Regions from separate parts of the Thalassotalea agariperforans genome, predicted to be linked through region 2. Evidence: predicted binding sites of a transcription regulator. Region 2 holds the regulator's gene; each other region holds the start of a gene.

What was found. Region 2 encodes sigma-54, which starts transcription at its own class of promoters, with help from an activator protein. Its sites were predicted from a motif close to GTTGGCACGNNNNTNGNNT; they were not measured.
Region 1: the regulator sigma-54 is predicted to act here: its motif matches at 1,531-1,549, upstream of cynS (cyanase).
Region 3: the regulator sigma-54 is predicted to act here: its motif matches at 1,694-1,712, upstream of ACSLUO_RS14275 (TorF family putative porin).

The regions. Positions count from the first base shown of each region.
Region 1 is NZ_JBQMWH010000002.1:95,932-99,221, reverse strand. It holds gene ACSLUO_RS03645 (formate/nitrite transporter family protein) at 1-756, opposite strand, end outside; gene cynS (cyanase) at 925-1,365, opposite strand; gene ACSLUO_RS03635 (sigma-54 interaction domain-containing protein) at 1,731-3,290, shown strand, end outside.
Region 2 is NZ_JBQMWH010000001.1:144,195-147,484, reverse strand. It holds gene lptA (lipopolysaccharide transport periplasmic protein LptA) at 1-172, shown strand, start outside; gene lptB (LPS export ABC transporter ATP-binding protein) at 162-893, shown strand; gene ACSLUO_RS00770 (RNA polymerase factor sigma-54) at 982-2,481, shown strand; gene hpf (ribosome hibernation promoting factor) at 2,502-2,789, shown strand; gene ptsN (PTS IIA-like nitrogen regulatory protein PtsN) at 2,793-3,245, shown strand; gene rapZ (RNase adapter RapZ) at 3,252-3,290, shown strand, end outside.
Region 3 is NZ_JBQMWH010000012.1:77,111-80,400, reverse strand. It holds gene trpS (tryptophan--tRNA ligase) at 1-770, opposite strand, end outside; gene rpe (ribulose-phosphate 3-epimerase) at 788-1,462, opposite strand; gene ACSLUO_RS14275 (TorF family putative porin) at 1,785-2,462, shown strand; gene ACSLUO_RS14270 (DUF2970 domain-containing protein) at 2,603-2,788, shown strand; gene ACSLUO_RS14265 (Dam family site-specific DNA-(adenine-N6)-methyltransferase) at 2,803-3,290, opposite strand, start outside.

The DNA of each region.
Region 1 (3,290 bases), on a different contig from region 2:
CACCAATAATAAACCACCTGCTAAATTGCCTAATACCGTAGGAACTTCATTCCATAATAAATAATCGTAAACCGTAAATTCACCACCCATGATCATAGAGAATGGGAATAAAAACATGTTAACAATTGAATGTTCAAACCCCATAAAGAAGAACAGCATTACTGGCATCCACATAGCAGCCATTTTAGAACCTGCTGAAGTTGAGATCATAGCACCAACAACACCCATTGATACCATCCAGTTACATAACATGCCACGAATAAAAATAGTAAACCAACCACCAACACCATGCTCTTGATAGCCTAAGGTTCTTGATTCACCTATTGAAGCAACTTTAGCCGCTAATGCGCCACCATCGGTGCCATAACCATAAGTTAATATAAAGGACATGAAAAACGCGGTGGTTAATGCGCCCCCGAAGTTACCAATAAATACAAGTCCCCAATTTCGCAGTACACCACTAACAGTTACTCCAGGACGTTTATCAAATAATGCCAGTGGAACTAAGGTAAATACACCCGTCAGGAGATCAAACTTCATTAAATAAAGCATAATAAAACCAACTGGGAACAAACATGCACCTAAAATAGGGCTGCCTGTTTTCGTAGCAACGGTAATGGCAAATACCGCTGCTAATCCTAAAATAGCGCCAGCCATAAAGGCACGTATAATGGTATCTTTTGTCGACATGTAAACTTTTTGTTCACCAGAATCGACCATTTTGGTGACAAATTCGCTGGGTTCTATATAAGCCATAAGTATCTCACTGTTTGAAGTTGGTAAAATTATTGTTATTACTTACTTGGAATTGCAGTTATGGTGCCAATTAAGTAACGTACTGATATTAATAGTTAAATTTCAAATTAATGTGTTTTTTTGAGGGATAGGCGCACAAAACTGATTAGCTAAGCGCACCAAGATGGATCACCATGATTTATAAGGTAAAAATTTGCCATTTAAGGTTAAAATAACTCGATCACCTTTGGCATTTTCTTCTTTATCTACCTCCATTGAAAAATCGATAGCACTCATAATGCCGTCACCAAATTTTTCTTGGATCACTTCTTTTAAAGTATCGCCATAAACACCAACGACTTCATATAAACGATAAATAAGTGGATCTTGTGGTACGGATTTATCCCATTCTTTGGTTGGGTATTCCATTAATATCGCTTTCGCTTCGGCAGGTAAGCCAAGAAAGGCAACTAGCTTTTCAGCTTCAGGCTCAGGGCAACTATTCATTCCTAAACATGCTGATGTAGTCCAAACAATCGACATGCCAATGGCATCTGCAATTTCTTGCCAAGATAGTGCCTTGTCTTTTTTAATTGAAAATATCGCTTCAGTAACGTCGAGTTTATTCATGTTATTTCCTCATTTGGGATCAGGTTTAATAAATTAAGCTGGTAAATATTTTTGTAAGCTAAAAACACAAAATAGGGCAAAAGCTAAATTTAAGTGCAATGCGCTTAAGTTAAGCAACAGTATGTTTTTAATAAGGTTTAAACATTCTGTTAACTAAACCTGATATAGCTACAACCGTGCCAGTTAATAAAATATATTTAAGTTATTGTTTTTAAATATTAAAAAGTAAATTTCACTTTTCTTTATAATCACGATATTTCGTTGGTAACGATATTTCGTGGTATTTATAACGAGATCTCGTGGTTTTGGCGTGATAATTGAACAATGAAGATAATGAAAGTTGAATCAGGCAAAAGAGAAAACGTATGTTAAATCACTTATTTATGAATGCTCCTACCGCAATGTTATTGCTCGATCCTCATCAAAACAGGCTGATAAAAGTAAATCAGGCGGCTGATGACTTGTTAAATTTAAACGGTAGTGATTTATCAAACTTTTCTGTTACTCAGTTTTTTCCAAGTTGTTTGGATAAGTTACTCAACTTTACTCAGCAAATACTCGAGCAAAAAACGGCTTGGAGTTGTGATTTAAGTTTAATGCTCAATAATGAGCTTATTCCGTTAGACGTGAATGCCTGTGTTTTAGATGAGTATTTGTTGTTTAGTTGTCAAAAAAGAGATGTGACTTTTGGCCGTTATTTTCAATCGATTGTCGAAGCAAATTATCAATCGGGTTTTCCATATTGGAATAAAAATGAAACGGTCTTTGAAGAAATAGAACGGCAGAATCAATTATTATTAACGGCTGTGGGTGATGGGATTTATGGCGTTGATGTTGATGGTAATACTACCTTTGTGAATGTAGCCGCAGAAAAAATTATTGGCTGGAAAAAGTCTGAGCTGATCGGTCAAAACATTCATGATCTTATTCATCATTCACATTCTGATGGTAGCCACTATCATGCACATGAATGTCCTATTTTTGCAGCTTTTAACGATGGCGAAGTTCACAGTGTTGATGACGAAGTATTTTGGTCTAAAAGTGGTAAAGCTATTCCTGTTGAATATACAAGTACGCCGGTAACTGAAAATGGTTTGTTAATTGGCGCAGTGGTAATTTTTCGTGATATTACTGAGCGTAAAGCGATTCAAGCTAAATTATTAAATGCTTTGCAAGAAGTTGATGCACTAAAACAACGATTAGAAAAAGAAAACGCGTACTTATTAGAAGAGTTAAATGCTGACTTTAATCATCATCAAATTATTGGTCAAAGTGAAAAAGTACGGCACATGGTCAATCAAATTGAATTGGTTGGGCAAACCGATGCTAATGTTTTGATCACAGGGGAGTCAGGTACGGGGAAAGAATTAATTGCGCGCGCTATTCATGAAGTTAGTGAGCGACAAGGACGGCCACTTATCAAAGTAAATTGTGCCGCTATTCCAGTAGATTTATTTGAAAGCGAATTTTTTGGTCATGTTAAAGGGGCGTTCTCAGGTGCTATATCTGATCGCCTTGGCCGTTTTGAATTAGCTGATGGTGCCACCATTTTTTTAGATGAAGTAGGTGAAATACCTTTACAGCTTCAAGGTAAATTATTAAGGGTGTTGCAAGAGCAGCAATTTGAACGGGTGGGAGAGTCTAAAACTCGACATGTTAACGTTAGAGTGATTTCAGCCACGAATCAAAACTTAAAAAGTTTAGTTGAACAACAAAAATTTCGTGAAGACTTATATTTCAGGTTAAATGTTTTTCCAATCCACTCGCCCGCACTGCGGGAGCGTATTGACGACATTCCCTTATTAGTTAAGCATTTTATTGATAAAGTTTGTTTGCGTTTTAACAAGCCACAACCACAAGTGTCGATAGCCCAAATGCAATATCTTCAGCAGTATCAATGGCCAGGAAATATTAGGGAATTAGAA
Region 2 (3,290 bases):
AGTATCCATTAAAGGCAATGCCAAATTAAAACAGGAAGGCAGTGAAGTTCACGCGAACGAAATTACCTATAATATGAAAACAGAACAAATGGAAGCAAGCGGCAATACCGAGCAAGCCGTAACCACCATTTTACAGCCCCAACTCCAAAGTGGCACTAACAATGAGCAATAATATTCTAATAGCAACAGGCTTAGCCAAAGCTTATAAAGGCCGAAAAGTTGTAAAAAATGTCAGCTTAGCGGTTAAACAAGGACAAATTGTTGGTTTATTAGGACCTAACGGTGCTGGTAAAACTACCTCGTTTTATATGATCGTTGGCCTAGTTGCGAATGACAGCGGATCGATTATGCTTAACGGTGAAGATATGACATTCGAGCCAATGCATGTCCGTGCTCGTAAAGGGTTAGGTTATTTACCGCAAGAAGCATCAATTTTTAGAAAGTTAACCGTTTATCAAAATATCATGGCGATATTAGAAACGCGTAAAGAGCTTAATGCCATAGCCCGTGAAGAAAAGTTAGAAAGTTTAATAGAAGAATTTAACATTGGCCATATTCGCGACAACCTTGGCATGAGTTTATCGGGTGGTGAGCGCCGCAGAGTTGAAATAGCACGTGCTCTTGCCGCTGATCCACAATATATTTTACTCGATGAACCCTTCGCAGGGGTTGACCCAATTTCAGTAGGTGATATAAAGAAAATTATTATTCATTTAAAAAATCGTGGTATTGGTGTATTAATTACCGACCACAATGTTAGAGAAACCCTTGATGTTTGTGAACTAGCCTACATTGTTAGTCATGGTGAATTAATCGCTCAAGGCAGTGCCGATGAAATACTTGCAAATCAGCATGTAAGAGATGTATACCTTGGTGAGCAATTCACGCTATAGTTAAAACAACGTAAAAGATAATCGTAATTTTCCGTATGAGTGTTTAAACAACACAATACAATGTACAACAAGGATAATGACAAGCTAAATGCGCCCATCACTGCAGCTCCGTATAGGACAACAGTTAACGATGACACCCCAATTACAGCAAGCGATACGTTTGTTGCAATTGTCGACGTTAGATTTACAACAAGAAATTCAAGAAGCGTTAGATAGCAATCCACTTCTTGAAGTTGATGAAACACCTCAAACTAACCAAGAAGATGTTCCTGATCGGTTAGAAGAGGCTTTTTCTGCATCGGTAACTGAGAAACCACAACTTGATGGTAGTGAAGATGCAACACCGTCATCTGACGAGTTAAGCACCACGGATGCCATGGAGAAAAATGACATTCCTGAAGAACTGAGTATGGATACAACTTGGGATGACAATTATACTGCTGGCTCAGCAAGCAGTAGCAGCGGAACCTTGTCTGAAGATTATACTTACCAAGGTGAAACTACCGACTCCATACAAGATCATTTAAGATGGCAAATGGAATTAACGCCTTTTTCTGATACCGACCGTACCATAGCCATGGCGATTATCGATGGTATTGATGACGCCGGTTACCTCACCATAACCGCGGAAGACATTTTAGAAAGCCTAGGCGATGATGAAGTTGAATTAGACGAAGTTGAAGCCGTATTAAAACGGATTAATATGTTCGACCCCATTGGTGTTGGCGCACGTTCAATTGCAGAATGTTTGCTCATTCAACTTAACCAATTTGACAAAAGTACGCCTTATTTAGAAGAAACCAAAAAAATAATTGCAAATCATATCGATTTATTAGGCAATCGCGACTATCGTCAATTAATGAGAAAGACGCGTTTAAAAGAGCCACAATTAAAAGAAGTCATGCAACTTATCCAGTCTCTCGATCCAAGACCGGGTGATAGCGTCATTAAAAGCGATGACCAATACGTTATTCCTGATGTTTCAGTTGAAAAGAAAAATGGTCGTTGGGTTGTGGAATTAAATCCTGATTCAGCACCGCGTTTATCAATAAACCAACAATATGCGGCGATGACTAAAACCATGAAGTCATCCGATGATAGCCAATTTATGCGTTCTAATTTACAAGAAGCAAAGTGGTTTATTAAAAGTTTAGAAAGTAGAAATGATACTTTATTAAAAGTATCCAATTGCATAGTTCAACGCCAACAAGGCTTTTTTGAACATGGTCCTGAAGCGATGAGACCAATGGTGTTAAATGATATCGCTGAAGCCGTAGAAATGCATGAATCAACGATATCACGGGTGACAACCCAAAAGTATATGCATACCCCACGAGGAATATTTGAATTAAAATATTTCTTTTCAAGTCATGTTAGTACCGAAAATGGAGGAGAGTGTTCATCAACCGCTATTAGAGCGTTAATTAAAAAATTAGTGTCTGCTGAAACGCCATCAAAACCATTGAGTGACAGCAAAATGGCTGAATTATTGGCTGATCAAGGCATTAATGTAGCCCGACGGACAATAGCTAAATATCGTGAATCATTAGCTATACCACCGTCTAATCAACGAAAAAGTTTACTTTAGTTACTAAAAGGATACAGCTTATGCAAATCAATCTTTCTGGACACCATGTAGAAATTACCGATTCATTACGCGATTTTGTTAATACTAAATTTGCAAAGCTAGAGCGACATTTTGATCACATTAATAATGTTTATGTGGTACTTAATGTTGAAAAAATAAACCAAATAGCGGAAGCAACACTGCACTTAAATGGTGGTGAAATTCATGCTAAGGCCGACAATCAAGATATGTATACCGCCATTGATGCCTTAATTGACAAATTAGATCGTCAAGTACTAAAACACAAAGAAAAGCTAAAACAACATTAACCTATGAAGTTACAAGATATTTTAACACTGGACTGCACTTTATGTGCAGTACCAGCTACCAGTAAAAAAAGAATTTTTGATACCATTTGTCAAACGGCCTCCAGTCACATTACAGAATTAAGCCAACATGAATTGCTCGAAAGTTTAATGAACCGAGAACAAATGGGTAGCACCGGTATTGGTAATGGTATAGCGATCCCCCACGGTCGATTAAGCGAAACTAATCAAGTAGTCGCAGTATTATTAACCACTCAAGAACCAATTGGTTTTGATGCTATTGATAATCGCCCTGTTGATATTTTTGTTGCGTTATTTGTTCCTGAAAGTGCTTGCCAAGAACACTTAAGCACCTTACAAAGTATTGCGCAATTATTCAGTGATAAACAAACCATTAAAAACGTTAGAAAATGCCAAAATAACGACCAGTTATTTCAAATTATTCAAGAAGCGAGCTAAACATTTATGAAGCTGTTAATTGTTAGCGGACGCTCAGGCTCGGGT
Region 3 (3,290 bases), on a different contig from region 2:
GTAGTGCCAGTACAACATGACAATAAAGATAATAAATTAGAAACTCCTGGCTTTTCTTCAACATCAAAATAAATTCGTGCTTGCTCGTCTGAGTCAGTTACTGCACGTTTAATTTTTTTAGCCACTTTTTTCGGATCTTCTAACAAACCAATGAAGTTATTAGTATTGTCATCTGATTTAGACATTTTCTTTAACGGATCTTGTAAACTCATCACCCGTGCGCCAAATTCAGGAATAAACGGCTCTGGTACGGTAAAAATATCACCATACAAATTATTAAAACGCGTTGCGATGTCACGCGCTAATTCCAAATGTTGCTTTTGATCATCACCCACAGGTACTTGGTCTGCTTTATATAATAAAATATCCGCGGCCATTAATACCGGATAAGTAAATAAACCCGAGTTCATATTAGCTTCAGATTTTTGTGATTTGTCTTTATATTGGGTCATGCGATTTAGCTCACCCATTTGAGTGTAACAATTTAGCACCCAACTTAATTGGCTATGCTCGGGCACTTGCGACTGAACAAAAATGGCACTTTTTTCAGGATCGATACCACACGCCATATACAAAGCTAAGCCGTCTAAAACAGAGTTTCTTAATGCTTGTGCCTCAGGACGAACGGTGATCGCATGTTGATTAGCCAACATATAAAAACAGTCGTGACTATCTTGCATTTTAGACCACTGTTGCACAGCTCCTAAATAGTTACCAATAGTTAATTCGCCTGAAGGTTGGCAACCACTTAATACAATAGGTTTAGTCATGATTTTCCTTTACTTCTTTATTTGTTAACAGTTGCTAATTGAGCACGCATGTTATCAATAGCAACTTTATAATCAGGTTGGTTGAAAATAGCTGAGCCAGCAACAAACATATCTGCACCCGCGCTCGCTATTTCCGCAATATTGTCAGCATTCACGCCACCATCAACTTCAAGTCGAATATCAAAGCCACTGGCATCAATACGTTGACGAATTTGACGAAGTTTATCTAAAGTCATTGGAATAAAAGATTGCCCGCCAAAACCAGGGTTAACCGACATCAACATAATTGAGTCTAATTTATCCATAACAAAATCTAACACATTTAACGGCGTTGCCGGATTTAACACTAAGCCCGCTTTACAGCCATGTTGCTTAATTAACTGTAAGGTACGATCAACATGTTCACTCGCTTCTGGGTGAAAGGTAATAATATCAGCCCCTGCTTTGGCGAAGGCTGGCACTAATGCATCAACTGGTTTAATCATTAAATGCACGTCAATTGGTGCGGTAATGCCATAATCTCGTAACGCTTGGCAAAACATTGGGCCAAAAGTTAAGTTAGGAACATAGTGGTTATCCATTACGTCAAAATGCACAACATCAGCACCGGCAGCAATAACCTTGGCGACATCAGCACCTAAATTAGCAAAATCAGCTGAAAGAATTGACGGTGCTATTAAATAGTTCGACATAGTTAAAATTCCACAAATAATTAATGCCGCTACTTTACCTAATACCGCTTAATTATTGAAGTTAAAATAAATTATTTGTCGCATCCAATTGCACCAGATGAAACGTTGCAGCACCAATATTGTGCAAATGAATTTTTTACACTAAAAAACTAAAAATGCACCACGATAGAGCTCCGAAAATAAACGTCTGATTTTAAAAGGTTATTTTAATAAAAATTTAATTTTTCTTTAATAGGCACTTAACTTGCTATAACTAACTTAGATATTGAATATCAAAGCCAATAATAATGGTTACATTTAAACTGAAAACATGGGAATTACTATGAAAAAATTAGCTTTACCTCTTACGATTATCTCTTTAGCAACAAGTGCTGCTTTCGTTTCAACTTCGGCTTCTGCAGAAGTTTCTGCTAACGTAGCAGCAACAAGCAACTACTTGTGGCGTGGTCTTGAGCAAACAGGTGGTGCTGCCGCTATTTCTGGTGGTATTGATTACTCAAGCGAGTCTGGCTTTTATGCGGGTACTTGGGCATCAAACGCTTCATGGGGCGACATGAAAACTGAATTAGATTTATACTTTGGTTTTGGTGGCGATATCAGTGAAGATGTTTCTTATGATGTGGGTTATATCTATTATGCATACCCAGATTCAGTTGCTGACGAAAATGACTTCTCAGAAATTTATGCAAGCCTTTCAACAGCTGGTTTCACGTTTGGTGTAGCTGTATTAGCTGATTCAGAAGCTGGTGGCGATGGCGGTGAATTTGGTGATTCTGTTTATGCTAACATCGATTACGGTTTTGCCTTAGAAAGTGGCGCTGAAGTTGGTTTACACATTGGTGATTACAGCGGTGATTTCTCAACTGAATCTTTTGACATCGGCGCTTCAGTAAGCAAAGATGGCTTCACTTTAGGTGTTTCTAAAACAGATTTTAAAGACGGTGCTGACAGCAACGACATGAAATTCTATGTTTCTTACGCTGTAGATATCGCTTTATAATTTAAATTTTTAAATTAATTTCTAAAAGCCTGAAGACTTAAAATCTTCAGGCTTTTTTGTGTCATTTAACTCCCAGCATTAGTATTGCTAACCTTAGTAGATCAATGCATGCTAGTGTTAACTAGTATAGAGGAGTTAGTATGAATTTCATTGCAACACTAAAAAGTGTCGCTGCCGCCTTTTTTGGGGTGCAAAGTGACAAAAATAGAAATCGAGATTTTAGTCAAGGTAAAGCCAGCCATTTTATTATTGCCGGTATTATTGGTGTGATTGTTTTTATTGCTTTATTAATTTTCGCTGTCAGCTTAGTTTTACCCAGCTCATAAAAAACGAATTTCCCTTAATAAAGTGCTAACAACTCACCAACTTTTTTTCGTGTAGCGCCTTGCTGGCTAATGGTACGAGAAACTTTCAGTGATTTTATCTGCTCGGCATGTTGATAAATTTTACGTGTCCAAATGGTATCGTGATTACTAATTAATACCGAAACATCTTTATTAACCGTGCTTTCTTCCGCAGCATTCGCTAAATCAGCTTGTTCATCCAAACCAAAACCGTTACCTGAATAACTGGTAAAACTCGCGGTTTTACTTAAAGGTACATAAGGTGGATCACAATAAACCACATCACCTGGTTTTACCCGTTCAAAAATCTCACGATAGCCCAAACACGTAAACTCCGCTAACTGTGCTTTATCAGCAAAGGCATTGAGTTCTTGCTCAGGAAAATACGGTTTTTTGTATTTACCAAACGGCACATTAAAACCGCCGGATTTATTATAACGACACAAACCGTTGTAACCATGACGATTCAGGTATAAAAAGAGCA